4 regions of the Thermobacillus sp. genome follow, and region 3 is predicted to be linked to each of the others. Evidence: riboswitches for the same ligand, from Rfam matches in the RefSeq annotation. Region 3 holds a riboswitch; each other region holds the start of a gene.
The links. Region 3 has a riboswitch for cyclic di-GMP ahead of C6W55_RS11405 (PilZ domain-containing protein). Riboswitches for the same ligand answer to the same signal wherever they lie in the genome.
Positions count from the first base shown of each region.

Region 1 (7,164 bases), on a different contig from region 3:
AGGGCGACACCGTCGAGATCAAGCTGGTCAACGAAGAAGGCATGCACGAAGTCGAGATCAAAGGTTACGGCAAGAAGATCAAGGACAGCGAGACGATCACGTTCACGGCCGACAAAGCGGGCGAGTTCGAGTTCATCTGCTCCCTCTTCTGCGGCACGGGCCATGACGACATGATCGGCAAGCTGATCGTCGAATAACGGCTATTATTCAAGGCATCATCTTTTCAAGAGGCGGATGCGTTCCGACGGAATGCGTCCGCTTTTGTTGTTATCCGAATATTATGACGATTTGTAACAAAACCGACGAAAATGGCCGACGCTATTGTGATTTATCTCACAATGAACGGGTATGCGGGCCATTACACTTACGGTAAAAAACGAGGAAAGGGTGAACCGTATGTCCCGGGACCGAAGCGATAAAGAGAAGGACACGCTGAAAGGCACGTTTACGTCCGTCATGCTGCTCGGCGGCTTCATAGCCCTGTCGTGGCTGGGGGTTTTCATTCTTTTCATCAACAGGTAGGGGGTAGCATCATGCATATTCATCGTCTGGAGAAAATCTGGCTGGCCATCGGCGTCGCGATGCTGTTCGTCTTCCTGGGCGTGATCGGCGTCGGCGCGTTTGCCATGGGGATGCAGCCGCCGACCGGCCACCATACGATCGATCCGGAGAAAGTCAGCGAGACATACCCGTTCAACAACCCCGGCCTCGAGCAGGTCGGCGAGAACGAGTACAACGCCTACATGATCGCTTACGCGTTCGGCTTCAAGCCGGCGAAGATGGAAGTGCCGCTCGGGGCGAAGGTGCATTTTCAGGTGACCAGCCCGGATGTCGTGCACGGTTTCCAGATTACGGGCACGACGGTCAACCTGATGGCCGTGCCGGGTGAGGTCAACCACTACACGTACACGTTTGACAAGCCGGGCGAGTACCTGGTGCTGTGCAACGAATACTGCGGCGCGGGCCATGAATTCATGGCGACGACCATCATCGTGAAATGAGACCGACAATACCGAAACGGAGAGGATGATCGAGCGTGACTGCTACTGTGATGCAAGCGTCCGCCGCCGACAATAAACGGCCGTTCGACGGCAAAGATGCGAAGCTGGTGCTGGCGCACCTTCTGGTGGCCTTCACGGCGCTTCTGCTCGGCGGCGTCGCGGGCGTGCTGCAAGGGCTCGTCCGCGGCGGCATGATCGAGCTGCCGTCGGAGATCGGCTACTATCAAATTCTTACCGCGCACGGCGTCCTGATGGCGCTGATCTTCACGACCTTCTTCATCATCGGATTCCTGTATGCTGGCGTCAGCAAGACGATGGGCGGCAAGCTGCTCGGCGTCGTGAGCCGGATGGGCTGGGCCGGCTACGTCCTGATGACGGTCGGCACGATCCTCGGCACGATCATGATTCTGGCGAACGAAGCGACGGTGCTTTACACGTTCTACGCGCCGCTGAAAGCCAATCCGTTCTTCTACATCGCCCTGGTGTTCGTCGTCGTGGGCAGCTGGATCAGCGGGTACGGCATTTTCGCGCAATACCGGTACTGGCGCAGGACGCACAAGGGCAGCGTCAGCCCGCTGTTCGGCTTCATGGCCGTCGCCACGATGCTGGTCTGGCAGATCGCCACGATCGGCGTCGCGATCACGGTGCTGTTCCAGTTCATTCCGTGGTCGTTCGGCTGGGTGGAGAAGATCAACATCATGATCAGCCGGACGCTGTTCTGGTACTTCGGCCATCCGCTCGTCTACTTCTGGCTGATGCCGGCGTACATGTGCTGGTATATCTGCATACCGAAGATCATCGGGGGCAAAATATTCAGCGATTCGATGGCGCGGCTGTCGTTCGTCCTGTTCATTCTGTTCTCCATCCCGGTCGGGTTCCACCATCAATTGATGGAACCGGGCATCGCACCGGTCTGGAAGTACATTCAGGTCGTCCTGACGTTCATGGTCGTCATTCCGTCTCTCATGACCGCGTTCGCAATGTTTGCAACGTTCGAGCAGACCGGTCGGGCCAAGGGCGCGCGCGGGCTGTTCGGCTGGCTGAAAACTTTGCCGTGGGGTGACGTCCGTTTCTTCGCGCCGTTCATGGGCATGCTCGTGTTCATTCCGGCCGGCGCTGGCGGCATCATCAACGCGAGCAACCAGATGAACGCGATGGTGCACAATACGCTGTGGGTCACGGGGCACTTCCACCTCACGGTCGCCACGACGGTCGCCCTGACGTTCTTCGGCGTCGCCTACTGGCTCATTCCGCACGTGCTGGGCAAACAGCTCACGCCGCGGATGAACCGGCTCGGCATCATCCAGACGATCATCTGGCTGATCGGGATGTTCTTCATGTCGGGGTCCATGCATACGGTCGGCCTGTTCGGCTCGCCGCGCCGCACGGCGTACACGACGTACGGCGACCATCCGGACGCGGTCTTCTGGATGCCGTATCACGTGGCGATGGCGATCGGCGGCACGATCCTGTTCATCGGCGTCATCCTGATGTTCTGCAACATGATCGCCTTGATGCGCGCGCCGAAAGGCGACGAGAAAACCGCGGCCGAGTTCCCGATCGGCGAGACGGCTGACGCAGCCGAACCGACGCCGAAGTGGATCGAGCGCTGGGGCGTATGGGTGGGCGTACTCGTTGTGTTGATCCTGTTCGCGTACACGGTTCCGTTCGGCGATATGCTCGTGAATCCGGCGCCCGGATCGAAGCCCTGGGTGACGTGGTAAATCGGTCAGATTATGCTGCAACCTTCAAATGGCGCTTGCCCGGACGAATGTCCGGGCAGGCGCTTTACTTCATTTTCCGCACATACCCGGAGATCTGTTCAAGTCCGGCCTGCAGCACTTCGGTACTGCAAGCGTAACCGATGCGGACATGCCCTTCCATATCGAAGCACGCGCCAGGGGTCAGAAAGGCGCCGGTATTCGCCAGCAGACCGGTACAGAAATTGACAGAAGGCACTTCGAATTCGTATTTCAGCAAGGCTGTCGTTCCCGCACGCGGTTTGACATAGGAAAAAGCGGCTTCCTTTTCCACCCATTCATCCAGGAGGGCCAGGTTGTCCCGCAAAATTTTGCGGCTTCTTCTCAAGATCTTGTCGTAGTTCTTCAGGGCATGGACAGCCAGCATTTCGTTCAATATCCCGCAACTGATCGTGGTGTAGTCGCGGTGCTTCATGCATTCCGTGATGACTTCCTGCGGAGCGGCAATCCAGCCGAGGCGAAGGCCTGCAAGGGAGAGCAAATCGTCATCCTGGAGCAAGTTCATACAGACTTCATCACAAAGTACATAAGCTCCGCACGATCGTGCGATCTCCACAATTTGTTCCAGGATATCCCGTTCCATCATCAGCGGTGATTTGATCAAAGAGGAGATAAGAAAGGAAGAACTCATCCCTTTGCACCGGTTTACGCAAACATTGGATACCTATGTGATTACACGCAAGGATTGTTCTGATGAAATTACCATTCAGGCCTTTGTCGAACTGGTAACGGAAGGGTGGGACGAAGCAGCTGAAGCAACTTAGCGGTGTGGCCGGCAAGCTCTGTTTATGGGCCAAAAGTCTCGATCACGGGTTGTTTTTGTCTGCAGAATAGTCAAAAAAGCTCAAAATGGTGCGAATATGGACATTGGTCTTGATCGCGTGGCAAAAATTGACGATAAAAACGAATGAGAGGAACTTCAGATCGGCAGGTCCCGGACGGGACTCCAACCTGAAAAACCAGGCAAAGAAAAGAGGTAAACCCGTACGAAAGTCGGGGACGCAAAGCCACGGGTCTAAAGCGTGGGACTATGACGTCCGGATCACGCCATGACAGCCGGGCTGCTCTAAATGGTGGTGATGAAGGATGGGACATGCCGTTGATCATGCCTTTTTTTCAGGTGACGCAAGTTTGATCATCCGGGGAGAGACGCTTGATTTCGATGAAATCACGCGAAGTTTGAATGTGGAGCCGGCGAGATGCCTGAGAAAGGGCGGAAAGGTGTCGGTCGGCGGCAAGAAAGTGTCCAAGGATTTCTGGATGTACCGGGTGAAAATGCGCGGCAACGACCCCGTCGGCTCGCTCATGCAACTGCTCAAGGAGCTGGAACCGAACATCGGGTATATCCATCATCTGTCCGACAGCGGGTACGATGTCTGTCTGCGGATGTATTATCAGTCCGAGCTGGGGCAGATTTATTTTGAAATGCCGAACGAATTGCAAGCCTTGATCGCCAAATTCAAGGTTCGCCTGGAGTTCTCCATCTTGTCCTGGGGCGGGGCGGTATAAAAGCAGTTATAAATCGAAACCTCGTGCGAGTGATTCGACTCCGCGGGGTTTTTTTGATTCATGCAAAAACCGGCGGCGGGCAAAATGGGCGAAAAATCACGTCTCAGCGGCGACAAGCTGGTGTTGAGTGCGGCGGACGGCTCCGTCTCCTTCATCGAGCTGACCGGACCGCAGGGCGGCGGGGTGCCCGGCGTCGTGATCCCGCCGGCATCCGGCGATGGTTCGGCCGGAAGCAAGAAGCGGATCGGCCCGGCGGGCGGCGAGCTGGCATCCGAAGACGGACAAGCCCGGCTGCGGATTGCCGAGGGCACGTTCGCCGAGGATACCGACGTGAGCCTGGAAAAGGTGGATTTGGAGTCATACGTCCTGACGGATGAGAAAGGCCGGAAGCTGCAAGGCTACGAGGCCTGGCAGGTAAGCGCGGATGCCGCGTTCGGCCGGAGCGCGGAGCTCGTGCTCGGCTATGCCGCGTAGCCGGAATGGCTCGCGGTGCGGGAGAAGCGGGCATTTACGTCTACGACGATGCGAACGGCCATTGGACCTATGTCGGCGGCATCACCGCGGACATCGAGCACACGGAAAGATGGGACGGCAAGATCAACGGCGTGCCGCTGCCGGAGGAGCGCTACACGATCTGCGCGTCGCCGGCGGAATATGACGGCACGGGCGTCTACTACGGCCAGATGGCCAGCTTCGAAATCGTGGGCTCCCGGCAGCCCAAGGCGCCGGGCGCGCTGACGGTCGAACCGGCGGCATCGGGCATGGTGAAGGTATCCGGCAACGCCGAACCGAATACGACCGTGCGGATGGACAGATCGCGCAAATTTCCGCCAAGGCGGTCAAGGATGGCCGGGAGTCCAGCTATTCCGAACAGGTTTCGTTCATCTGGGCTCGAGGATGGGCTATATGGGCAAAGCCGCGCCGGTCGTCCGAGGCGAGGAGGACGAAGAAGAGCCGGACCCGGGCACGGGCGGTCCGGTGCGCATTGATCCGGAGAACGGCCGCGACATTCCGGAATCGGACAAGGTGCTGCTGTCCGGCACGATGCACAACCTTACCCATGCTCCGGCCTACCGGAAGGTCGAAGGGATGCAGCCGGTCATCGGCAACTATTTGAACAAGCTGATCGACCGTATGGAAAGTGACATTACCGGCTATAAGGCGTCCGCGATCTCGTGCAAGTCTTGCGATGTCGCTGACATTCAGAACGCCATTGCGGGGAGCCAGGCCGATCCGGTCATCATTCAGGCGGGGCATCTGAACCTGGACAGCGACGTGACGTTCGGCAGCCCGACGAAGCCATTTGTCCTGCTGGTTCAAGGCATGAATACCAATCAGGCGAACGCGGTGACGATCTACGGCACGCTCATCGCGGAACATGCGCTGAATGCCAACCAGGGCACGAAGCTGACGGCCGCGGCGGTCGGCGGCAAATACGGCAGCGTATGGGTCGGCGGGCCTGTGCATTTGAACAATGACTCGAATGTGACGGTCTCCGACACGCTGTATGCGGGCAACCTGACGTACAACAACGGCACGCTGCAGATGAACGCGCGGCGCGTCGTCGTCGAAGGCCAGATGCATATCAACACGAATGTGGAGATGAACATCTCCGGCGAAATGGTCGTCGGCGCTATCGTCTCCAACAATCAGGTCGGCAATCTGAACATCACGGGCGGGGATCTGTACGTTCGCGACAACGTGAGCGTCAACAACAACCTGAACGTGACGACGGGCGGCGTGTGGGCGATCGGAAGTGGATCTGCGAAACAGGAAGATCGTCATTCACACGCTGGATGAACGCGAGGATCGGGCTGAGTACACGGACATCGTCTTCGAAGGCGTGCTTTGTCATCAGTTCGGACACCATTTCCCGGGCAGTATTCTGCTGGGGATCTTCGAGCAAGAGTCGGACCGCTTTTTTGCCAATGAGCAAATTCTGAATTTGCTTGAACAAGGCAAGAACCACGGCTGGCCGGTCATGTTCAGCAACATCACGGAATTGAAGGAGAAGATCAACCGGGAGCTATACAAGTACATCGAGATTCTGGTCTCCTACGGTTTCAACGGATGGGTCCTTGCTCAAAATTACAGCAAACAAGCCAATCCAATCTGAGCTCCGACACACAGGCACATCTCCCGGGCTTCTCCATCACGATTTCGCTTGAAAAGAAACTTTCCCCGGATTAGAAAAAACTTTTTATAGCCGCAAACAGTCTAATGTAATGATTGGAGTAAAAATGTCCCGCGCTCGGGTGGTCGGCATGACGCGATTAGCATTGGCCCTTTTTCTCCTGTTATTGGTGCTGTCCGGCTGCACACAGGCAAACGAACCGGTGAATGAGCCGGTACAGCCTGTTGTTGAAGATGCCATCGATCGCAACGGGGTAGACAAAAGGGAAGTTCCCATTGATCCCGGTCTCGTCAATAGCGGAACTGACGCCGCCCCCGAAGAATCCCCGCATGTACTGGCCGCGATCGATGATGCCGAAACATTCATTGAGGCCGTAAAGGCGAGGGACGCGGATCGGCTTGTTCAATTGCTTGGCGTCACCATGCATTTTATTGGCACGCGGATGGACCATGAAACGGCGGAAACTGTCATCGAGGGTTTCGCAACCAACTTTGATATGGATTCCCTGACGGTAACCATGAACAGAGAAGGAATTGCATGGGGACCTGCATACGGGCAATACGAATTCAAACTGTCCGACAACCGGGGTGAGAACCGGTTCGAACCCTGGTCCGATGAGGACCGGTTGTTGATCCGCTATGAGGAAAACGGAACTCGAATCTTCTACAATCCATATATCCGATATTTTCCTTTTGCGGGTGAAATGGTCTCGCACTACATGGAACTCATCCAGGCGGAAGACGCGGACGGGTTGGCTGTT
Region 1 is NZ_QEWA01000038.1:117,437-124,600, forward strand. It holds gene C6W55_RS10385 (cupredoxin domain-containing protein) at 1-197, shown strand, start outside; gene C6W55_RS10390 (cytochrome c oxidase subunit II) at 534-1,001, shown strand; gene C6W55_RS10395 (b(o/a)3-type cytochrome-c oxidase subunit 1) at 1,052-2,725, shown strand; gene C6W55_RS10400 (aminotransferase class I/II-fold pyridoxal phosphate-dependent enzyme) at 2,790-3,392, opposite strand; cyclic di-GMP riboswitch class I at 3,727-3,830, shown strand; gene C6W55_RS10405 (DUF4279 domain-containing protein) at 3,893-4,270, shown strand; gene C6W55_RS10410 (hypothetical protein) at 4,355-4,744, shown strand; gene C6W55_RS10415 (hypothetical protein) at 4,750-5,259, shown strand; gene C6W55_RS10420 (hypothetical protein) at 5,177-6,070, shown strand; gene C6W55_RS10425 (hypothetical protein) at 6,027-6,386, shown strand; gene C6W55_RS10430 (hypothetical protein) at 6,535-7,164, shown strand, end outside.
Region 1: linked by a shared signal. The riboswitch ahead of C6W55_RS10405 (DUF4279 domain-containing protein) and the one ahead of C6W55_RS11405 (PilZ domain-containing protein) in region 3 are both predicted to bind cyclic di-GMP.

Region 2 (7,164 bases), on a different contig from region 3:
GGTGATGATCGACGACAAGCCGTTCACGTTCTCGCCTTCGCCGGTTCAGGAGAACGGCGTGACGCTCGTCCCGATGCGGCAAATCTTCTCCGCGCTCGGCGCCCAGGTCACCTGGGTTCCGGCGACAAAGTCCGTTTTCGCGAAGAAAGGCACGATGATGGTCGCGCTGCAGGTCGGCTCGCGGCAAGCGGTCGTGAACGGCAACGCGGTCATGCTGGACGTTCCCGTACGGACCGTTGACGGCGCGACGATGGTGCCGCTGCGCCTCGTCGGCGACGCGTTCGGCGCGCGGACCGCATGGAATGCGGAAACCCGCACGATCTTCATCGAGACCGCGGAATACCGAGAAGCGCTCGAACGGGAGATGAAGGAGAAGTACGGGAAGCTGACTCCGGCGGAAATCGTGGCCATGAACGACGACAAGGTCGTCATGATCATCACCGACAACGCCCAGGGAAGCGGCGTCATCGTCGGCGACCGCTGGGTGCTCACGAACTACCACGTGATCGACGGCGCCGCTTCCGGCAACGTCATCCTGAACGACGGCACAATCGTCGGCATTCTCGGGGTGGCCGCCGCCGATGAAGACGCGGACCTGGCCATCGTGCAGACCTCGCGCCCGCTGGGCATTGCGCCGGTAACGTTCGCGGACTCGTCCACGGTGGACAAAGGCGACCGGATCGTGGCCATCGGCAGCCCGCTCGGCTACCAGAACACCGTATCCGAAGGCCTGATCAGCAACATGATCGACGAGGGAATCGTCAGCTACTACCAGATCAACGCGCCGGTTGACCGGGGCAGTTCCGGCGGCGCCGTGTTCAACGAATACGGCGAACTGGTCGGCATTACGACGGCCGTCATCCGGGATACGCTGGCCGATCTCAACTTCGCGGTCCCGGCGCTGTATGCCGAACTGCTCCTCATGGAACTGGAGGCGGACCCGCCTGCGCAGAACGAGATCCGGTTCCCGGAGAGCAAGCTTCCGGACAGTCTGGAAGGCGCGTCGAACGAAGAAATCCGCGGCCTGCTCGCGAAGGAATTCGGCAGCGCCCAGACGTCGAAAGGGACGGCCGTGTTCACCGACTGGACCGTCGCCCGCGACGCGCAGGGCTGGCTGGTCGTGACTGCGGTCATCAGCCCGTCCTTCTACATGCTGTACGGCAAAGATTCGGCAGGAGAGCTGCGCCTCTGGGCGATCGACCTCGCCGCCGAGCTGCGCCGCATGCTGCCGGATGTCAATCTTGAACTGATCGTCTATTATTCGCAGGTCTTCAACGCCGAACCGCGCGGCTTCGGGCCGGGCGTCGTGACGAATCTCGGCGACGGCCGCTGGCGCGTCCAATACGAAGTCATGCATCTGCAATATCTGGACAGACTGCATATCAGCGACAATTTCTAAATCAATCACGACACGGCGGCCTGCCGCTTCCGATCCGAAGGGAGCGGCGGGCCGATCCTTGTCCATCGAGGTTATGCCATGAAAATCGTGCTCGCCGCGCTCAACGCGAAATACATTCACACCTCGCTCGCCCTGCGCTGCCTGAAAGCGTACAGCGGGCGCGAATTCGACATTGAAATCGCCGAGTACACGATCAAGGACCCGGCGATGCACATTACCGCCGACCTGTACCGGAGGAAGCCGGACGTGGTCGGTTTCTCGTGCTACATCTGGAACATCGAGGAGACGATCACGGTCATCGACATGCTGCGCAAGGTGCTCCCCGATGTCCGCATCGTGCTCGGCGGCCCGGAGGTCAGCTACGACACGGAATACTGGATGGAGCGGCTGGATGCGGTCGATTTCATCGTCATGGGCGAGGGTGAGGAGACGTTTCACCATTTGCTGACCGAAATCCGGGGAGAAGGCAAGTTCCATTACGTGTTCGGCGCCGCATACCGCAAGACGCTGCCGGACGGAACGCGCGAAATCCGGATCAACCCGCCGCGGCCGAAGGCGGACCTCACGAAGATGCCCTCGCCGCACCGGTTCCCGGAAGACAGGCCGCATCTGAAAAACCGGATCGTCTACTTCGAGACGAGCCGCGGCTGTCCGTTCAGCTGCCAGTTCTGCCTGTCCAGCATCGAGACGGGGGTCCGATACTACGATCTCGAGCAGACGAAGGCGGACCTGCTCTATCTGATCGAATCGGGCGCCCGGCTGATCAAATTCGTCGACCGGACGTTCAACATCCGCCGCGACTATGCGCTCGAGCTGTTCCGCTTCCTGATCGACAACCATAACGGATGCGTCTTTCAGTTCGAGATCACCGCCGACATCATGCGGCCCGAAGTGCTCGAATTTCTGGCGGAACATGCGCCGCCCGGCATTTTCCGCTTCGAGATCGGCGTGCAGTCGACGAACGATCCGACGAACGAAGCGGTCATGCGCCGGCAGAACTTCGCCAAGCTGAGCCGCACGGTCACGACGATCCGCGACAGCGGGAAAATCGCCCAGCACCTCGACCTGATCGCCGGACTGCCGCATGAAGACTATGGCACGTTCCGCAAGACGTTCAACGACGTGTTCGCCCTGCGTCCCGAAGAGCTGCAGCTCGGTTTTCTGAAAATGCTGCGCGGAACCGGACTCCGGCGGGATGCGGCGAAATACGGCTACGTCTTCATGGATCGGGCGCCGTACGAGATTTTGTCGAACGATGTGCTCTCCTTCGGCGACATCGTGCGGATCAAGCGCGTCGAAGACGTGCTGGAGAAATACTGGAACGCGCACCGGATGGACCGTACGCTGCTGTATCTTGCGTTTCGGGTGTTCGAGTCGCCGTTTGATTTTTTCCAGCAGTTCGGAGACTACTGGGAGGAGCGGGGCTGGCAGCGGATCGGCCATCAGCTCGAAGATCTGTTCACCCGGCTGTGGTCGTTCCTCGAGGAATGCGGGCCTCCGGCACTGGAGCCGGATCTTGCGCTGGGCCTCATGAAATACGACTATTTCCTGAACCACAAGTACAAGCCGCGCGCCGTGTGGTGGGAGTTTCAAATGGACAAGCGGGAGCATGCCGCCTGGCTGCGCCGTCTGGCCGAGCGTCCGGAGGACGTATCCCCCTCGTTCGCCGCGGCGGGGCCGGACGAGAAGCTGCTGCAGAAACACGCCGTGATCGAGCGGCTGCCGTTTGATCTCGCCGCCTGGCTGGAAAATGGCGAATTTTCGCGAAATGTCGAAACACTGCTGGTTGTCTGCTACGGCCTGGGCGATGCAGGAACATCGGCGCATATGCTGCGTATCCAACCGGGCAGGGAGAATCATGCGAAAGGTGGTTAAAGAAGGGAAACGCGCGAAAATGTCGAATCTTTGCAGTGACAACCGAATAGCTGTGCACCAAGCTGATAAAGGCAAACCATATGAAAATATGGGACGCAAAGCCACGGGTCTAAGGCGGAATGCTATGACAGCCGGGCTGCCGGAGTTTGTGCAATCTGTGACGCAGACTGCCTTCATGAGCTTGGAGGCAGTTTTTTGCGGTCCGGTGTTTGCGTCCCCGCCTACGGGGGAGGAACATGTCGGATAGAACGCTTGCGAGGAAAGCATTCGATTGGAAAGGGGGAATTGATGTCATTCTGGCGGCGGCATCCGTCGCCTTGATGATCTTGCCGGCGATGCCTGCTTTTGTGTCCGGTTCCGGGTGGGCCGGATGTTTTCTGCTTCTTCTCTTGCGGCGGGCGGGCTTTCGCTTCGCCGCGGCTGCGGCGCTGGCGGCTGCGGCGGCCGGTTTCTGGCTCGGAGACCGTCCCTGGACCGTCTTCCTTGCCGTTCTCGAGATCGCGCTGCTCGCCGCATGGCTCAGGCGCGGCCGGGACGATCTGCTGCCCGCGGAGCTGGGCTACCAGCTGATCATTGCCGCGCCGTCCGCGCTGCTCATGGCGCTTACGGACGGTGGAACGGCCGCCGGTGCGGCGATGGCGGCTTCCGGCAGCCTCGTCGCCGGCGCGGCGTCCGCGCTGCTGGCCGATTTCCTGCATCATTATCGGCCGTTCGCCCGCCAGGCCCGCGGATCGCAGGAGGCCTGCCGCGTACCGCTGCGGCGCATGATCGCGCACCTGGCGGCGTCTGCCGCCGTCGCGCCCGCCCTGCTGATCATCCTGACCGCCGGCCTGCCCGGCATGTTCGACATCCTGCCGGCTCCGGCGATGGCGGCGGTCGCCGCGGCGGCGGCCGTGCTGCCTGCGGCGCTCGGCGCGCTCTGGCTGTCCGGCCGGATATCGGGCGCGTTCGAGCGCCTGGCGTCGGCCATGAACGGCCTGCACCTGAAGCTGCGGCAGGGCGCGGAGGTTCGCTGGCCGGCCGGCGGCGCGGCGGAAGCGGCCGAGATCGCCGAGCATTGCCGGGTGGTCGCGGACCATCTCGCGGTCCAGTACGACGCGAACGAGCAGCTGACGGAATCGCTGCGGGAGCAATCCGCCCGGCTCCGCGCCTCCGAAGCGGCGCTCGAGCGGCTGTCCTACCACGATACGCTCACATCGCTGCCGAACCGGTTCTATTTCTACGAGCGGCTGCGCGCGATGATGGACGAACACAGGGGCCGCGGCGTCGGCCTCATGCTGCTCGACGTCGACCGGTTCAAGCAGGTGAACGACTCGCTCGGCCACGCTTCGGGCGACGAGATGCTGCGCATCATCGCGGGCCGCCTGCGCGAGCTGTGCGGGGACGAGGCGGTCATCTGCCGGCTTGGCGGCGACGAATTTGCCATCATGGTGCCGGGCAATTCGCGCGATGCGCTGAGCCGGCTCGGCGACGCCATTCTTGAAGCGGCCGCGGAACCGGTGCGCGTGGGCGACAAGGAGCTGTACGTCGGCGCCAGCATCGGCATCAGCCTGTACCCCGACGACGCGGTCCGGGTGGAGGAGCTGGTCCGGAACGCGGATACCGCGATGTACACGGCGAAGGAAGCGGGCGGGCGGCGGTACGAGTTTTATTTCAGCTCCATGAAGGAACAGGTGTCCGAGCGGCTCGAAATGGAGACCAGCCTGCACAAGGCGCTGGAGCTCGGACAGTTCGAACTGTTCTACCAGCCGAAAATGGATGCGGACGGACTACAGACGTTCGGGTTCGAGGCGCTGATCCGCTGGTACCGCCCGGGCCGGGGTTACGTCCCGCCTGATCTGTTCATTCCGCTCGCGGAAGAGACGGGCGTTATCCAGGCGATCGGCGACTGGGTGTTGCGGACGGCCTGCAGGCAGTGCGTGGAGTGGCACAAAGCCGGGTATCCGCCGGCGGTCGTAGCGGTCAACGTCTCGACCCGGCAATTCGAGGACCCGAAATTTGTCGAACAGGTGGAAGACATTCTCGAGGAGACGGGCATGCGGCCGGAATGGCTTGAGCTCGAAATTACGGAGAGCTTCCTTCAGCGGGACAAGAACACCGTCATCGACATGCTGAAGCAGCTGAAGGACCGCGGCATCCGCATTTCGATCGACGATTTCGGCACGGGCTACTCGTCGCTGTCCCAGCTGAAAAATCTGCCGATCCACGCCGTGAAAATCGACCGCACGTTCATCCGGCACATCGACACCGACAGCATGAACGCGTCGATCGTATCGGCCATCATGGCGCTCGCCCACAGCATGAATCTGCGCGTCGTCGCGGAAGGCGTCGAGACGGAAGCCGAGCACCGGCTGCTGCGCAAGATGCATTGCGACGAGCTGCAAGGCTATTATTTCAGCGCGCCGCTCCGGGCGGAGGAGGCGCTGCCATATCTCCGGCTGATGCGGGATCCGGCCGGCAGAAAACAACGCGGCGCCGGCGATGCCGATGCCGATGACGCACATATCATGCGGCATTAGGGATGCCGCGGAATTGCAAGATCAAACATAACCGATGCGCCGGTGCGGCGCTGCCTGACGCTGCAGTGTGGGATGCACGCTGCAGCGTCTCTGCTTGGGGCGAGGCTGTACCGTGGTATGCACGTTACAGTCCCGCCGGCGGGGCTTTGCGCAGGGCTGTAGCGTGGCATGCACGCTGCAGGCGCCCCGGCGGGCCTCTGCGCGCCGCTGTAGCGCGGTATGCACGCTACAGGCGCCCCGGCTTTGCTCCACGCACCGCCACGTTCATAGCAGCCGTACCGAATCGGGACTGTCCGCATGGACGGTCCCTATTTTGTCGACGGCATGCCCTTTCCGCTTTCCGAAAACGTTCTTCACCATCCGCCACAAAGTCCCCCCTTTCGCCTCCCGGTCATAAAAAACGTTCGTCGTGGGAATATTTAACTTCGTGACTTTACCTGAAATTACGACATCGATTACGGGAGGACTCATGATTCTGAACGAGGATCAGCTTCGGCGCAGGGCGCGGGAGCTGGCTTTGACGCATACGTTGTCCGGCGGCGGACTGCGCGCATCATCCGCCTTGATCCGCGGATTCGACCGCGACGCTACGGAAGTTCGGGAATACGCGCTCAGACTTCAGCGGGAGGGACAAAGCGGGACGAGACCGGCCGAAGAATGGCTGCTCGATCATGCGGACTTCATCGCCGAACAAACCCTTCATATCCGCAAAATGATCCGCAGAGACGAAACGCGCCGCCTGCCCGCGCTGTCCGGCAGCCGGGAGCTGCGCGTACTGTCGCTCTGCGCAGATTATCTGGAGCATACGGACGGCCTGTTCGACGCCGATCTGCTCGCCGCGTATGCGGACGCGTATCAGGACATCGCCGTCCTGACGATCGGCGAGGTCGCGATGATGCCGCTGTTTGTCCGCATCGCGGTCATCCGGCGGCTGGCCGGCCTGGTCCGCACATTGAAAGAACGCCGTGAGGCGGGGGATCGAATCGACCGCATTCTGGAACCGTTCGCGGAGAAAACGCCCTCGGCGACTGCCATCCGGGATGCGCTGGACAGCGCCGGCGAGACGCTGCCGCTCTCCGGTCCGACCATCGTCCATCTCGTCGACCGGCTCGGCGAAATGGCCGAATACGCGGGCGACGTGCGGGAATGGCTCGTCTGCCGGCTCGACCCGGAACAGGAAAGTCTGGAGCGGATCATCGCGCACGAGCACAGGCTGCAGGCGTCGTACGAAGTGTCGGCGAGCCACGCGATCCAATCGCTGCGGCGGCTGGACCGCCTGGACTGGAGCGGCATGTTCGAGCGGCTCTGCCATGTCGACCGGGTGCTCCGGACGGAGGCGGCGGGCACGTACCCGCTGCTCGACGCTTCCAG
Region 2 is NZ_QEWA01000015.1:5,146-12,309, forward strand. It holds gene C6W55_RS00705 (stalk domain-containing protein) at 1-1,399, shown strand, start outside; gene C6W55_RS00710 (B12-binding domain-containing radical SAM protein) at 1,478-3,274, shown strand; cyclic di-GMP riboswitch class I at 3,335-3,418, shown strand; gene C6W55_RS00715 (putative bifunctional diguanylate cyclase/phosphodiesterase) at 3,511-5,793, shown strand; gene C6W55_RS00720 (GH36-type glycosyl hydrolase domain-containing protein) at 6,263-7,164, shown strand, end outside.
Region 2: linked by a shared signal. The riboswitch ahead of C6W55_RS00715 (putative bifunctional diguanylate cyclase/phosphodiesterase) and the one ahead of C6W55_RS11405 (PilZ domain-containing protein) in region 3 are both predicted to bind cyclic di-GMP.

Region 3 (7,164 bases):
GGTAGGTTTTGCACACGCTCACCGCTTCAAGCAGAATCATCATGCCACTCTCCTTACTCCTTGATCATTTCGGCGATGTTGACTTTGCGGTTCGGACCAGTGCCGATCCAGGTAGTCACGACAACCACCAGCATCAGGATCAGCGGGCAAACGACATATGCCTGAACCGGCTCAATGACAAACCTGATGTTGGAAGCCCCCAATAGCGACCAGATCGCTCCGACAAGTATCTGTCCCAGCGTATTGGACAGAATCGTACCGATGACGATGCCAGCAATAAGCACCGCAAGTGACATGGTGACATATTGTGTTCGAATATGACGATGCGCAAATCCGATGCTGTGCAGTATCGCCGTATGCGGCCGTTCCTTGGCAATCAGCAGGCTCAGGAACAGGGCCGTCATCAGCATGGATAGGAAGATCGAGACGAAAAATGCGAGAATCGCCAGATTGCGGAGCTGCGCAATCGTCTGCCCCAGCGTCTGCTGGATGTATCCTTTCAGATCGGTGACTTTGGCCGGCTCGAACGCTTTCTCATATTGCGCGATCTTGGTCTTCGCGTCTACGCCCGGCTTGAGATCGAGACTGATCGTGTACCACAGGACCGAATCCGGGTCATAAGGGAGTCTTGCCTTGGCCGTGCGTCCGCCGTTGGTAATGTCCTGGTAGATGCCGCTGACGACCATCACCTTCTCCTCTCCGCCGACCAGCAGACGGATCGTGTCTCCGACCCGCCGTTCCATCTCCCGTGCGTTCTGCACCGACAGTGCGATTTCGTTGTCACGTAACGGCGCGCCGCCCTGCACATACTCTAGCGGGAAAATGGTGAAGTCGCCCGTCTCGACATTGAGCAGGTCGACGGTGCCGTCGTCGTTCAGCAGCCGGAAACGGCTCGTGACCAGCGGGGAGAACCGCTCGACATCCCCGTCTTGCCGGATCGCATCGACCGTGCGCCGGAATCGATCGTTCATGCGGTCCGAATATTGCAGGTCAATGCGTAGGTCGCTCCGGCCGATACCCAAGTAGGAGACGAAATCGGGCGACTGGATCGTATTGAGAAAATGAATTGGCACCAGCAGGAGGAAGGCACTCGCGGCGAAGACGAAGAACAGCAGGCCGAACATACGAAGTCGCTGGAAGACATTCTTCAGGCCCAGAAACACCGGAATGGGCAGGAACCGGTTGTGGTGCAGCCGCCAGCGGCTCTTGTTGATCTTCACATCCCCGATGCTGCCCGAACGCAGCGCCTCCACTGCCGATATCCGGTGGAAACGCCGAAGCACCAGCATGCAGAACAGGAGCAGTAGGCCGAACAGGACGGCGGCGGTGACAAGCGGCAGCACGAAGTACAGCAGGTCGCGTTCTGCCCCCCCGAGATACAGCGTGATATTCGAAACCATCAGGTGCGCTGCCGGAAAGGATGCCGCAAAGCCGCACAGGGATGCTGTGGCCGCCAGCACGACGTATTTCACCAGGTAGATGCTGCGAATGTTCCGCCGGGAGGCTCCGATAGCCTTCAGCACGCCGATCTCGCGATAATCCTCTTCCAGTGTAGACAGCAGGGTGAAGCGGACGCAAAGCATCGCGATGAGAATCAGGAGCAGACTGACGAAGATCGTCACGACCGCGATCACGCCATCCGTCAGTGCGTTCAGCAAGCGGAACATGTTCAGGTCGATGGAAGGGCCGACCTTGGGCAAGTTGGATGACTGATAGAGCTTGTTGAATTCCCCGAGTTTCCCGGAATCTGTCAGACGAAACTCGATCAGATATTCGACGCTACCGATGTGCCGCTTCAGAAATTCATAGTCCGCGGGGTGGACGACGAAGCGCTTCGAATGGATGATGGAAGGGTTCATCTGAGCATCACGGACGAAATCGCGGATCGTGAATTCCCGGACGAAGTCCGGGTGCACGATGCGAAGCCGGTCGCCGACGGACAGATTCCGCTGCCGCATGAAGAAGAGCGGAACGGCGATCTCGCCTTCCGCCACTTCCGCACGCTCGTTCGAGAGGTTCAGCAGGAAATCGAACTTCTCGTTCTGCTGGACGAAATAGAAGTCCATGACGCTGGTGCTTTCGGGAGTTCCGCGGTCGCCGAAATAGATATGGCTGCCTTCCAACGGGACCATCTCGACGGTCTGGTGTATGTCTACAAGTCCGGTGTCCGCCGCCCAGCGTTCAATCTCGCGCTCGTCGATCGTTCCGCTGTGCATCTGAACATAGTGCGGCACGGCCGATTTCACGAGCAGTTCGCTCATGGACAAGGCCAGTTCCCGAATCATGTTGGCTCCGGCGGCCGCCAGGAGCGCCGATAGAAACACGAAAACGAAGAGAATGGCGGAGACGCTTTTCTTCTTGTTCAGGTCCCGCTTAAGCAAATGCAGCAACATGCAGATGTAAAGCCCCTTTCAGCCGTCTATTCTTTGTTTTTGGCCGATGCGTCCCAGAATGTCGGCGACCGCTTCCGTATTGTCGGAGATGAACATGTGACCACCGTCTCTGACCGGCACAAGATGGACTACTCCGGAGAAATAATCCGTCCAGCGAAGCATCGCGGACAACGGGACGATGCGATCCTGGCCGCCCCACAGCAAGTACGCGGGGCATGCAAGCGGAGTCCGGTTCAGGGACGATGCGGATTCCAGCACTTTGAAATCAGCCCGGAACACCGGCAGGAAAAAATGCAGCAAACTTCTCTCATGCATCAATTCCTGCGGGATGCCGCCGTACGACGCCAAATGTTCAATGAGTCTGTCATCGGGCAAATGGGATACCCGCCGGGTCTCGGCCGGAGTGGTGCAGGCGGACAGTATAAGTGTCGGATGACAAGACTCCGTCAATCGCTGCGCAAGAAAGTACGCCACCATGCCGCCCATACTGTGGCCAAACAGCATGCCTCCGGGTCGTAGAATGCTCTTTAGCTCGCCTATGATCAGATCCAACAGGGCCGTCATGTCTTCAGCGGGAGGCTTCCGGCAGGAGCCGTGCCCCGGCGGATTCAGAGCCCATAGCTCATAGCTGTCGTCCAATTTGTCCGCCAGATTGAGGAACGAATTCGCATAACCTCCGAGATAAGGAAAACAGATGATTTGCGACCCTCCGGCAGCCCCCGTTTCAATCGGGTGAACCACTCGAAGCAACCGATTGTCTCTTCCAGACAGATGTCCGGACGGTATGTAAACGGCGAGGCATAGACGATGTCTTCCTGGCGGGTATATTGATGCAGCAGCAGGGCGAAGGCAGCCATGACGAACATGAAGCCGGTTGTTTCAAGCTCGGCCGCCCTTTCCTGCAGGCGTTTGAAGAGATTGGATGAAACCGGAAAACGCATTTCCCTGCCGACACCTTGCATCCACTGGGACGCCGGATAGTCCGGCTGCAGAGCCAACGGCTCAGCTCCGCGCATCTTGTCGACCCAGTACTGACGATGTTCGTGACAGTTCCCGTTGTTCAATCTCTCGATCTCTTGCAGGATAAATTCAATGAATCCGTCATCCTGTCGCAAGGCAATCAAGCGGCCGCTTGCCAGGGCGTCATAGTAATCGAACCATTTTCGGGCAAGGATATTTAGGGATAGCCCATCAGCCGCAAGATGGTGGATGCAGATCATCAGCAGATGCGTCTGTTTGTCCAGCCTGACAAGCACCGCGCGGAACAGAGGCGGCCGAAACAAATCGAAAGGCCTGCTCATCTCCTGCTCGATGATGTTCCTGGCCCGTGCTTCTCGATTTTCTTGCTCCGGAGCGAGGTCATATTTGACCAGTGGAACCTCGACTTCCCGATGAACGGCCAGGCCGGGCAGATCGTCGACGAAATCCACGCAGCATCGCAGCGCTGCCTGTTCGTGGATCAAAAGCGTAAGAGCCTGTTCGAGCAAAGCTTCGTCGAGGTTTCGAATCCGGATTGTCGCCGCAATGTAATAGGCGTCGGGATTGCCGATCTGGCAGTCGAGAAAGATGCCTTTTTGCATTTCTGTCATCGAGACTTTCCGGACGGTCAAACCGATCATTCCTCTCTTCGATTCTATGGTTCAAGGCGATATGAAGACCGTGGCTACTCATGCGTTGGTCCAGATGCCACCGGCCTGGATGGACAGAATGGTGATGAACGCCTGATAGACGATGTCCATCACGATGTTTGCGATGTTGCCTGCGTCCGCTTTGCGATTCTTGATCATCTCCTGCGTATGCGACCACAGGCCGCTCAGACCATAGATGTACATGGTGACCAGAACGCCTACCCAGAAAGAACCGTGAAACCAGATGGCCATTACGCCCATCACGCCGACGCCGAGCTGGGAGAACCCGTATTTGATTTGATACGGTCCGCCCGGCCATCCCAGCTTCCTGGCCGTATCATCCGCAAGCGCAATATTCACGATGACCCCGATGATGCCCACCAGGCCGAACGTCACGACGAACTGGTGCAAGAGCAGAATGTGCGAGATGTTGCTGGCGTCGCCGAAGCCCGTGATGAGAAGATGCGTGAATCCCGACAGCAAGCCCAGCGCCCACAAAGCCAGAAACCACATTTGCTAATCCCTCCGAGAACATAAGTGTAGTTGGCTGATTTAGCGATACAAGATTTAACAAAAAATTAACAAACAGTACCTTTATACCAAATCATAACATGTAAAATAAAAAATACAAATCAAGGAAAAAAGTAAGTTGATGAACAAATTAAAGTGGAAACAGTTAGAGGATTGTGCGAGGGAGAGGGAATTGAGAAAAAAAAACCACCCGTCAGAAACGATTCTGAGGGGGGATTCTTATGGTTCAGATGATTTATGGAACTGGCGCGCCACGGTGGGACTCGAACCCACGACGCACAGTTTAGGAAACTGTCGCTCTATCCAGCTGAGCTACGGGCGCGCAGCAAGATGTATTATACCACATTGCGACTGTCGAAGGAAGGGACGGCGACCTGAAAATCGTTGCCGCATCAACCTTCGTATCTGGAATCGTTGAACAGGTAGGTCTGCGGCGCACGATCCGTTTTGACCGGCTCCGTCTGTTCGGCCTGGATGTCGAATTCAGTCTCCCCTTCCTCGCCGAGCATCTCTTTGCGCAGTTTCTCCGACTTCTCGCGGTAGTAAGCCTCGATCTGGGATCTCAGGATGTAGGAACGCAACCAATTCGCGTGGTCATCTTTCAGCTCGATAATGCGCGTTCCGCACCGGATGCCTTCCTTGGTGCGCTGCAGATGAATGATCTCCGCCCTGCATTCAAAGCGGTTGCCGAGATCCAATTCAAGGTGAAGCTGGTTCCGCGTCTGCAACGGAAGGTCGATGTTGAACAGCAAGCCGATTCCGGACATGCTGATGTTGTCCAGCAGGATGGTCGGCGGATCCGGGAACTTCCGTTCCACCTTGCGCGAATATTCATACAGGCTGAGCACCCGGGCCTGCTCATTGACCGGTACCCGCGGATCCTGCCGCTTGTCCTGGAATTTGCGGCGATTCTCGGGCGGATTCAGCACGACCAGCGCGCCCTGATCCTTCGCGAGCACCGTTGATTCGAACACGTAGATGCCGCCTTTGGCGTAAATCATGACTTTTACCTTTTCGCCGAGCATGAACTGGTCGTATTGCGGGAATTCAATCTCCAGCAGCTCGCCGGCGACATAGGTCAGCGTGCCAGTCGATACAAATCCTTTTTTTTCGACGACGGCTTTCGAGTCCATCAGCACCGAGACGTCGTATCCCATCGAGCCGGTCGACGAATTTCTCGGTGACGGGGAAGTGTTGGATAACGGCATGGTCCTTCCACAACTCCTTTCTGTATGGGACTCCTGTATGACAAAAAAACCATCCCCGATTAGCAGGGATGGTCTACCGTTACATGCAGCGACAGGTACATCCGAATCCCGGTAACCAGGCGATCATAGCTCGTGCGGAGCCGTAGACCCTTAGCTTTGCGTCCTTGCCTTTCGACAAGTTTGCCCTTTGCTGATTCGATGCCGATATAGATGTCAGTCATATTTCAAGAATCTGCAAAGTTCATTATACTGTAAATTGTATTGAAATGGCAATGCCAATTTTCATAGGATGGAGCCGCAAGTCATGCAGCCTTGGCACTATGCTCGTGTCGAAAAGCGGCAGAAAAAAGTGGAGTCCAATCGACAAAAACTTACAAATTCTGTGGATCAAGAAGTGTATAATGGAAGCACAATCCATAACTTCTATCGGGGGAGACTGAGGCAGATGAAGAAAGATCGCTTGCTGGGACAGCTGCAAACGCTTCGCTTTCGTCTGCACGCACTTGCGGAAGCAAGAGGAAGTCTAACCGACCCGGAAGTCCTCGCCCTGAGCGAAGAGGCGGACAGGCTCATCGTCGCACTGCAGCAGCTGCAACGGGACGAGTTGACCATTCCCGACAAAAAAGCCCCACGCTTATGAACGATTGCGCAGCGCCCGGAAGAAGCTGGTGAGCAATTCGGAGCATTCGCTGCGCAGCACATCGGATATGACCTCGGTACGATGATTGAATCGCCTGTCCTGCAACAAATTCATCAGCGTGCCTGCGCAGCCTGCTTTCGGATCGTCCGTTCCGTAGACGACGCGAGCGATCCGGGACTGCAGGATGGCGCCGGCGCACATTGGGCATGGTTCCAGCGTGACATACAGCGTGCAATCGAGCAGCCGCCAGGCATTCAGATGCTCGCTGGCCTGACGGATGGCCAGTATTTCGGCATGGGCGGTCGGATCGCGCATCGTCTCGCGCAGATTGTGGCCTCTGCCGATGATCTCCCCGTTTTTCACAATAATTGCGCCGATCGGGACTTCCCGCAACGACTTTGCTTTTTTCGCTTCCTCTATGGCTTCGCGCATGAAGCGCACATCGTCCTCTGCAAAGCTCATTCATCTGCCTCCTCCGCTGTTCGATCCTGCACTTTTGACTGTCTATACCGCGAACAGATATTCGTTGTTAACACGTTGTGCATAAATCGGTGGATAACTAAAGATTTGTCCACAGTTGTCCACATCCTGGAAATCGAGATACCGATGTTATCCACAAGTTTTGGCTGTATGGAAGGAGGTGCCCGTGTTGTCATTCAAGATCAGGTTGACCTTGATCCTATCGACCATCGTGATCATTTTCCAGACACTCACCGTCATTGTGAACGATTATGCGATGCGGGTCAACCTGAAGCGCGAAGTGC
Region 3 is NZ_QEWA01000040.1:76,874-84,037, reverse strand. It holds gene C6W55_RS11435 (ABC transporter ATP-binding protein) at 1-43, opposite strand, end outside; gene C6W55_RS11430 (ABC transporter permease) at 54-2,393, opposite strand; gene C6W55_RS11425 (thioesterase II family protein) at 2,412-3,044, opposite strand; gene C6W55_RS11420 (condensation domain-containing protein) at 3,002-4,012, opposite strand; gene C6W55_RS11415 (DUF6790 family protein) at 4,061-4,534, opposite strand; tRNA gene C6W55_RS11410 (tRNA-Arg) at 4,797-4,874, opposite strand; gene C6W55_RS11405 (PilZ domain-containing protein) at 4,945-5,760, opposite strand; cyclic di-GMP riboswitch class I at 5,868-5,955, opposite strand; gene C6W55_RS11400 (aspartyl-phosphate phosphatase Spo0E family protein) at 6,206-6,400, shown strand; gene tadA (tRNA adenosine(34) deaminase TadA) at 6,395-6,862, opposite strand; gene C6W55_RS11390 (ATP-binding protein) at 7,047-7,164, shown strand, end outside.

Region 4 (7,164 bases), on a different contig from region 3:
TCGGCTGCCGCAGCGGCCGAGCGTGTATTCGAGTTCCTCGGGGAAGAGGAAATGTCGGACGAGAGCGGCAAGACGGCCCGGCTTGACAACGTCCGTGGCGACGTCGAGTTCCGCCATGTGCGCTTCGGTTACGAGGGTACGGACAAGATCGTCATCAAGGATTTCTCCGCGCACGCGAAGGCCGGCCAGAAGATCGCGATCGTCGGACCGACCGGGGCGGGCAAGACGACGCTCGTCAACCTGCTCATGCGCTTCAACGAGATGAACAGCGGCGACATCCTGATCGACGGCGTGTCGATCAAGGATCTGACGCGGGAGAACGTGCACAGCCTGTTCTGCATGGTGCTGCAGGATACGTGGCTGTTCGAGGGGACGATCCGCGAGAACATCGTCTATGCCAAGCAGGGCGTGACCGACGAAGAGGTCGAGCGGGCCTGCCGGGCCGTCGGACTGCATCACTTCATCCGCAGCCTGCCGAACGGCTACGACACCGTGCTGGACGACAAGGTGAATCTGTCCGCGGGACAGAAGCAGCTGATCACGATCGCGCGCGCAATGGTCGAGAATGCGCCGATGCTCATCCTCGACGAAGCGACCAGTTCGGTCGACACGCGCACGGAAGTCCAAATTCAGGAGGCGATGGACAAATTGATGGCCGGTCGCACCTCCTTCGTCATCGCCCACCGGCTGTCCACCATCCGCAACGCCGACCTGATCCTGTTCATGAAGGACGGCGACATCGTCGAGAGCGGGACGCACGAGGAGCTGCTCGCGAAGAACGGCCATTATGCGGAGCTGTACAACAGCCAGTTCGAGCAGGTGTCCTAGAAAAAACATGAAAATCTGCGGAAGAAGAACGCCCCGGCGGCGTTCTTCTTTTTTCTTGTCATCGCGGGATGCGGGCGCCTTGCCGTCGAAGGGCTGTGCGCGTTTTACCAGACCGAAGCAAACATCGGAAACAAAGACCCGTGAACGGATAACGGAAGGTACGGTCATGAAAGCGGATTGTAATTATAGTGCAAAAGCATTATAACGACGCTGTAATACAGATGAATTATGGCATGAAATTTTTACTAATTTGACTTGTAATTTTTTATAATCGTCAGTAAAATAGGTTTTAGAGAATAATAATATTCAGAATATGGGTTTATCACTTCAAATTGTAAATATTTACGCATGGTGGATAATTGAATAGCATGATTAAGGGCAAAACTGTCGAAAGGCAGTGACGCAAAGCCATGGGTCTAAGGTTCAATGTCCGTTGAACTATGATCGCCAGGTTGCCGGCCGTCAGGCCGTAAGTTGCTCGCTTACAGTCATGTTGCACGCTTTTTGGCGTGTTCGCGCGAAGCCCTTGAGTCATGTCCGTGTCTGGAGGGCTTTTTTGCGTTCAGATATTCACTGCACACGGGGAGAGGTAGGATGAGTGACCAGCGCGGGGATCCGATTTTCGAAGCGTATTTGACGGAGGCCACACAGCTTGTCGACCAACTCGAGGAATTGATTCTCGCTTGCGAGCACGACGGCGAGTTCACGGAAGAGGCGATCCACGAAATTTTCCGCATCATGCATACGATCAAGGGTTCCTCTTCCATGATGCAGTACCACAATATCGCCGCCCTTGCGCATGCACTGGAAGATCTTTTCTCGTATTTGCGGGACAACCCTTCCCGGCCGGCGGACTGGTCCGAACTGTCCGACCTGATGCTGGAGGGGGTGGATTTCACCAAGGTGGAGCTGCACAAGCTCCGGAACGGCGAGCCCGCCGACGGGGAGGCCTCGAGCGTGATCGGCAAGGTGGACTGGCTGCTGGAGACGCTCAGCCGCGGGTCTGGCGGTACGGACGGCGGGGCGGAAGCCGGCGCGGAAGGATACGGCGGTCTGCGTCAATACGAGGCCAGGCTGTACTTCACGGACGACTGCGAGATGGCGAACATCCGGGCGTACCAGGCGTTCTTCAAGATCAAGGATTGGCTGACGGATTTTCATCACGTGCCGGAAAATCTGCTGAACGATCCCGAAGCCGACGCCGTGATCCGGGATCACGGTTTCCGGTTGCACATGACGACGGACCGGGACTACAAAGAGCTGTATGTCGAGCTCTCGAGCATCAGCTACCTGAAGGAGCTGGAGTTGCGGGAAATCCCCGCGGAGGAAGGTGCGGACGGGGAGCGGGAAGAGGCGCTTCTTCCGGACGGAAGGGAGCGGGAGCCGGATGCGGAGCAACCGGAAGCGCGTCCGGCATCGGATGAACCCGCGGTCAGGGACGATGGCGGCGCTCCGCAGACCGGCAATACCGCCCGCCAGCCGAACCGGGAAGTCCGCCATCCGGCCGCCGCGCATCAGGGCACGACGATCCATGTGAGCGTGGACAAGCTGGACGAGCTGATGGATCTGGTCGGAGAGCTGGTGATCGCGGAAGCGATGGTCACGCAGAATCCGGAGATCGTCGGGCTGAATCTGGAGCAATTCCAGAAGGCGGCCAGACATCTGCAGAAGATTACGAAGGAAATCCAGGACAAGGTCATGGAGATCCGGATGGTTCCGCTGGCCACCACGTTCCAGCGCATGAACCGCATCGTCCGCGACATGAGCCGCAAGCTCGGGAAGAACGTGACGCTGCGGCTGGTCGGCGAAGAGACGGAAGTGGACAAGAACATCATCGAGCACATCACGGACCCGCTGATGCACCTCGTCCGGAACGCGGTCGACCACGGACTGGAAACCGCCGAAGAGCGCGCGGAGGCGGGCAAGCCGGAGACGGGGGTGATTACGCTCGAGGCGCTGAACAACGGCGGCGAAGTGCTGATTCTGGTGCGGGACGACGGCCGCGGCCTGAACCGGGAGAAGATTCTCCAGAAGGCGAAGGCGGCCGGACTGCTCTACAGGCCGGAAGAGGACATGTCCGACAAGGAAATCTTCCAGTTGATCTTCCTGCCGGGCTTCTCGACCAAGGAGGAGATCACGGAGTACAGCGGCCGGGGCGTCGGCATGGATGTGGTTCAGCAGAACATCGCCGAAGTGGGCGGAACGATCACCGTCGACAGCCGGACCGGCGAAGGCACGGTGTTCACGATCAAGATTCCGCTGACGCTCGCGATCATCGACGGCATGAACGCCCGGGTGGGCGACGCGCTGTACACGATCCCGACGACGGCGATCCGGGAGTCGTTCAAGGCGCAGGCCGGCGACATCATCTCCGATCCCGACGGCAACGAGATGATCATGGTCCGTGGGGAATGCTACCCGATTCTGCGCGTGGACAGGCTATTCCGCGTCGCCGGCGGCAGGCCGAATATCCCGGACGGCGTGCTGATGATGGTGGAGCAGGACGGACGCGGCCTCTGCCTGTTCGTCGATGAGCTGGTCGGCCAGCAGCAGGTGGTCGTCAAGGCGCTGCCCCCGTACATCCGGAAGCTGAACCGGGTGAGGGGCATTTCCGGCTGTACGCTGCTGGGTGACGGAAGCATCAGCCTCATTCTGGACATCCAGGGGCTGTTCAACCTAAAGCATGAAGGAGAGAGTGAACATGTCGGACACCGTGGCGAGCCAGACGGTTCTTGAGGAAGAAGATTCGCAGAAGGACAAGTATCTGACGTTCGTCGTGGACGGAGATGCCTACGGGATCGAGATCCGCCATGTCACGGAGATCATCGGCTTGCAGAAGATTACGCCCGTTCCGGACATGCCCGAATTCGTGCGCGGCATCATCAATCTGCGCGGCAAGATCATTCCGGTCATGGACATGCGGGTGCGATTCAACAAGCCTTTCCGGGAATACATGGAGCGGACGTGCATCATCGTGGTCGACATTCACGACCTGTCGATCGGCCTGATCGTCGACAGCGTTGCCGAGGTCGTCAACATCCCCGCCGCCGCGGTCGCGGCTCCGCCGGATCTGACCCGTCGCGGCAACCGGTTCATCATGGGCATCGGCCAGGCGGCCGGCGAAGTCAAGCTGCTGCTCGATTGCGAGAAATTGCTGACCGACGAAGAGACGGAACAACTGCTCAACAATTGACGGATACGGGAGCGGATGGAACATGAAATGGTTCAACAACCTGAGAATCGCGACGAAACTGATTTCGGCGTTTGTCATTGTCGCTTTGATTGCGGGCGTTCTCGGCGTATTCGGCATCTACAACATGGAGAATGTGGACACGGAATATGCGGCGATGTACGAGGACTACGGCATTTCGCTCGGCAATCTGGGCTCCGCCGGCATGGATTTCAATGCGGGCCGCGTGAAAGTGGCCAACATCCTGCTGGTCGACGACCGGGCGACGAAGGAGCGGCTGGCCGCCGAAATCGAAGAGCTGGACGCCGCGATCAAGCACGATTTCGAGGAATTCCGGGCGTCCATTCGCAAGGAAGAAACGATGCGGCAGTTCGAATCGCTGCTGCAGTCGTTCGAGAACTACAAAACGACGCGAAACCGGGTCATCGAATTGTCGCTGTCCGGCCAGAACGACCAGGCGATCGCCCTCATGACGACGGAAGGTGAGGAAATCGCCAACGCCACCAACTCCGCGATCAATGACATGTTCGAACAACGGAAGACGAACGGCAAAAACCAGGCCGCAGCGCTTGCAGCCCAAACCGACACCACGAAAGTGACCATGATCGTGACCGTCGTCATCCTGTTCATCGTGTCCATCCTGTTCGGGGTCGTGGTCTCGCGCATGATCAGCAAGCCTGTGGGCAAGCTGGTGGAAGCCGCCGACCGGATCGCCGACGGCGATCTGGACGTGAACGTCGACATCGAGAGCAAGGACGAGATCGGACAGCTCGCGGACGCGTTCCGGAAAATGAGCGACAACCTCAACGAGATCATGAGCAACATCCAGACCGCGTCCGACCAGGTCGCCGCCGGCGCGAGACAGATTTCCGAGCTCTCCGTCTCGCTGTCGCAGGGCGCGACCGAGCAGGCCAGCTCCGTGGAGCAGCTTACGGCATCGATCGAGGAGATCTCCTCGCAGACCCAGCAGAACGCGGATTCGTCGAACCAGGCCAACGAGCTGGCCGAAGCCGCCAAGCGGAACGCGCTGAACGGCAACACGCAGATGAAAGAAATGCTGAACGCGATGGACGAGATCAACCTGGCATCCCAGAACATCTCCAAGATCATCAAGGTGATCGACGAGATCGCGTTCCAGACGAACATTCTCGCGCTCAACGCCGCGGTGGAGGCGGCCAGGGCCGGACAGCACGGCAAAGGCTTCGCCGTCGTGGCGGAGGAAGTCCGCAATCTGGCGGCGCGTTCCGCCAACGCGGCGAAGGAGACGACCGAGCTCATCGAAGGCTCGATCCGGAAGGCGGACACCGGTACGAAGATCGCGCAGGAAACCGCGAACGCGCTGCAGCAGATCGTCGACGACGTGTCCAAGGTCGCCGCGCTGGTCGACAGCATCGCGACGGCGTCCAACGAACAGGCGATCGGCATCAACCAGATCAATCAGGGCATCATGCAGGTGTCGCAGGTCGTGCAGCAGACTTCGGCGAACCTCGAGGAAGGTGCCGCGACGAGCGAGGAGCTGTCCGCGCAAGCCAACCTGCTGAACGACCAGGTGAGACGGTTCAAGCTGCGCAGGGTTCATGGCGGATACCCGCAATCCGTGAATGACCGGCAAGCCGCGGCGGTTTCGCAGGACGCCATGCCGGAGCCGGTCGCGAAGGTTCGTCACACGAAGATCGCGCTCAGCGACCATGAGTTCGGCAAATATTCGTCATGAGCGGGGAGAGAGCCATCCGGCTCTCTTTTCCGTTGCGGAGCGGGGCGATGTCATGATCGGAATTACGGAGAAGGAGTTCGAGCGCCTGGCCGCTTATGTCAAGCAGAGTTTCGGCCTTCATCTGGGCAAGGAGAAGAAGATGCTCGTGCTGGGAAGGCTCGGCCGCGTCCTGCAGACGCTGAACATGAAGAGCTTCACCGACTATCTGGACTACGTGACGGCCGACCGCACCGGCCAGGCCGCCGTGACGCTGATCAACCGTCTGACGACCAACCATACGTTTTTCATGCGTGAAGCCGATCATTTCGATTATTTCCGGGACAGGGTGCTGCCCGAGATCATGCCCCGGCTGAAAGACAAGGATCTTCGGGTGTGGAGCGCCGGCTGCTCCACGGGAGAAGAACCGTATACGCTGGCGATGCTGATCGATGAGTATCTGGACAGCGCCCGGACGGGATGGGATACGACGCTCCTTGCCACCGACATCTCGGAGCATGTGATCCGGCAGGCCGTCCGCGGCGTCTATCCCGCCGAGTCCGTCGAGCTTCTGCCGAAGCGGTGGCGTCTCTCCTACTTCGTCCCGCACGGGACGGATCAGTACGCGGTGACCGGCCGGATCCGGAAGGAAGTGGTGTTCCGCCGCTTCAACCTGATGGACCCGTTCCCCTTCCGCAGGCGTTTTCATGTCATCTTCTGCCGGAATGTGATGATCTACTTTGATGAGCATACGCGCAGGCAGTTGATTCGCAAATTTTACGACAGTCTGGTGCCGGGGGGTTACCTGTTCATCGGCCATTCGGAGACGATCAACCGGTTCGAATCGCCGTTCAAGTACGTGAAACCGTCGGTTTACCGCAAGGAATGAGGAAAGGGGCTGTCCGACCGCCCATGCAGAAGACGATCAGGGTGCTCGTCGTCGATGACTCCGCGGTGTTCCGCCAATTGCTCGCGGCAGGCCTCGCGGCCGTGCCCGGCATCGGCGTTGTCGCCACGGCGGCCGATCCCTACGAAGCGAGAGACCGGATTCTGGCGTACCATCCGGACGTGATGGTCTGCGATGTCCACATGCCGAAGATGAACGGCATCGAGTTCCTGCGGAAATTGCTGCCGCAATATCCGCTGCCGGTCATCGTGATGAGCGCCGTCAGCTCGACCGTATTCGACGCGATGAACGCCGGCGCGGTCGACTTCATCCCGAAGCCCGATGCCGGGCCGGGGCGGGTGGAGCGGTTCGTGGAAGAGCTGGCCGAGAAGATCCGGGTTGCGTCCCGGGCCAAAATCGTGCGGTCCGGCGGTCCGATGTCCGGCGAAGCCGTTCCGGGCGCGGCGCGCGCGATGAAGCCGCCGACCGGCGCCGGCGCAAATCCCGTCAGGCCGGCGCCGAAGCTTATTGCCATCGGCGCGTCCACCGGAGGGACCGAGGCGATCTACA
Region 4 is NZ_QEWA01000034.1:92,190-99,353, reverse strand. It holds gene C6W55_RS07580 (ABC transporter ATP-binding protein) at 1-828, shown strand, start outside; cyclic di-GMP riboswitch class I at 1,196-1,288, shown strand; gene C6W55_RS07575 (chemotaxis protein CheA) at 1,423-3,564, shown strand; gene C6W55_RS07570 (chemotaxis protein CheW) at 3,530-4,021, shown strand; gene C6W55_RS07565 (methyl-accepting chemotaxis protein) at 4,044-5,732, shown strand; gene C6W55_RS07560 (CheR family methyltransferase) at 5,785-6,597, shown strand; gene C6W55_RS07555 (protein-glutamate methylesterase/protein-glutamine glutaminase) at 6,621-7,164, shown strand, end outside.
Region 4: linked by a shared signal. The riboswitch ahead of C6W55_RS07575 (chemotaxis protein CheA) and the one ahead of C6W55_RS11405 (PilZ domain-containing protein) in region 3 are both predicted to bind cyclic di-GMP.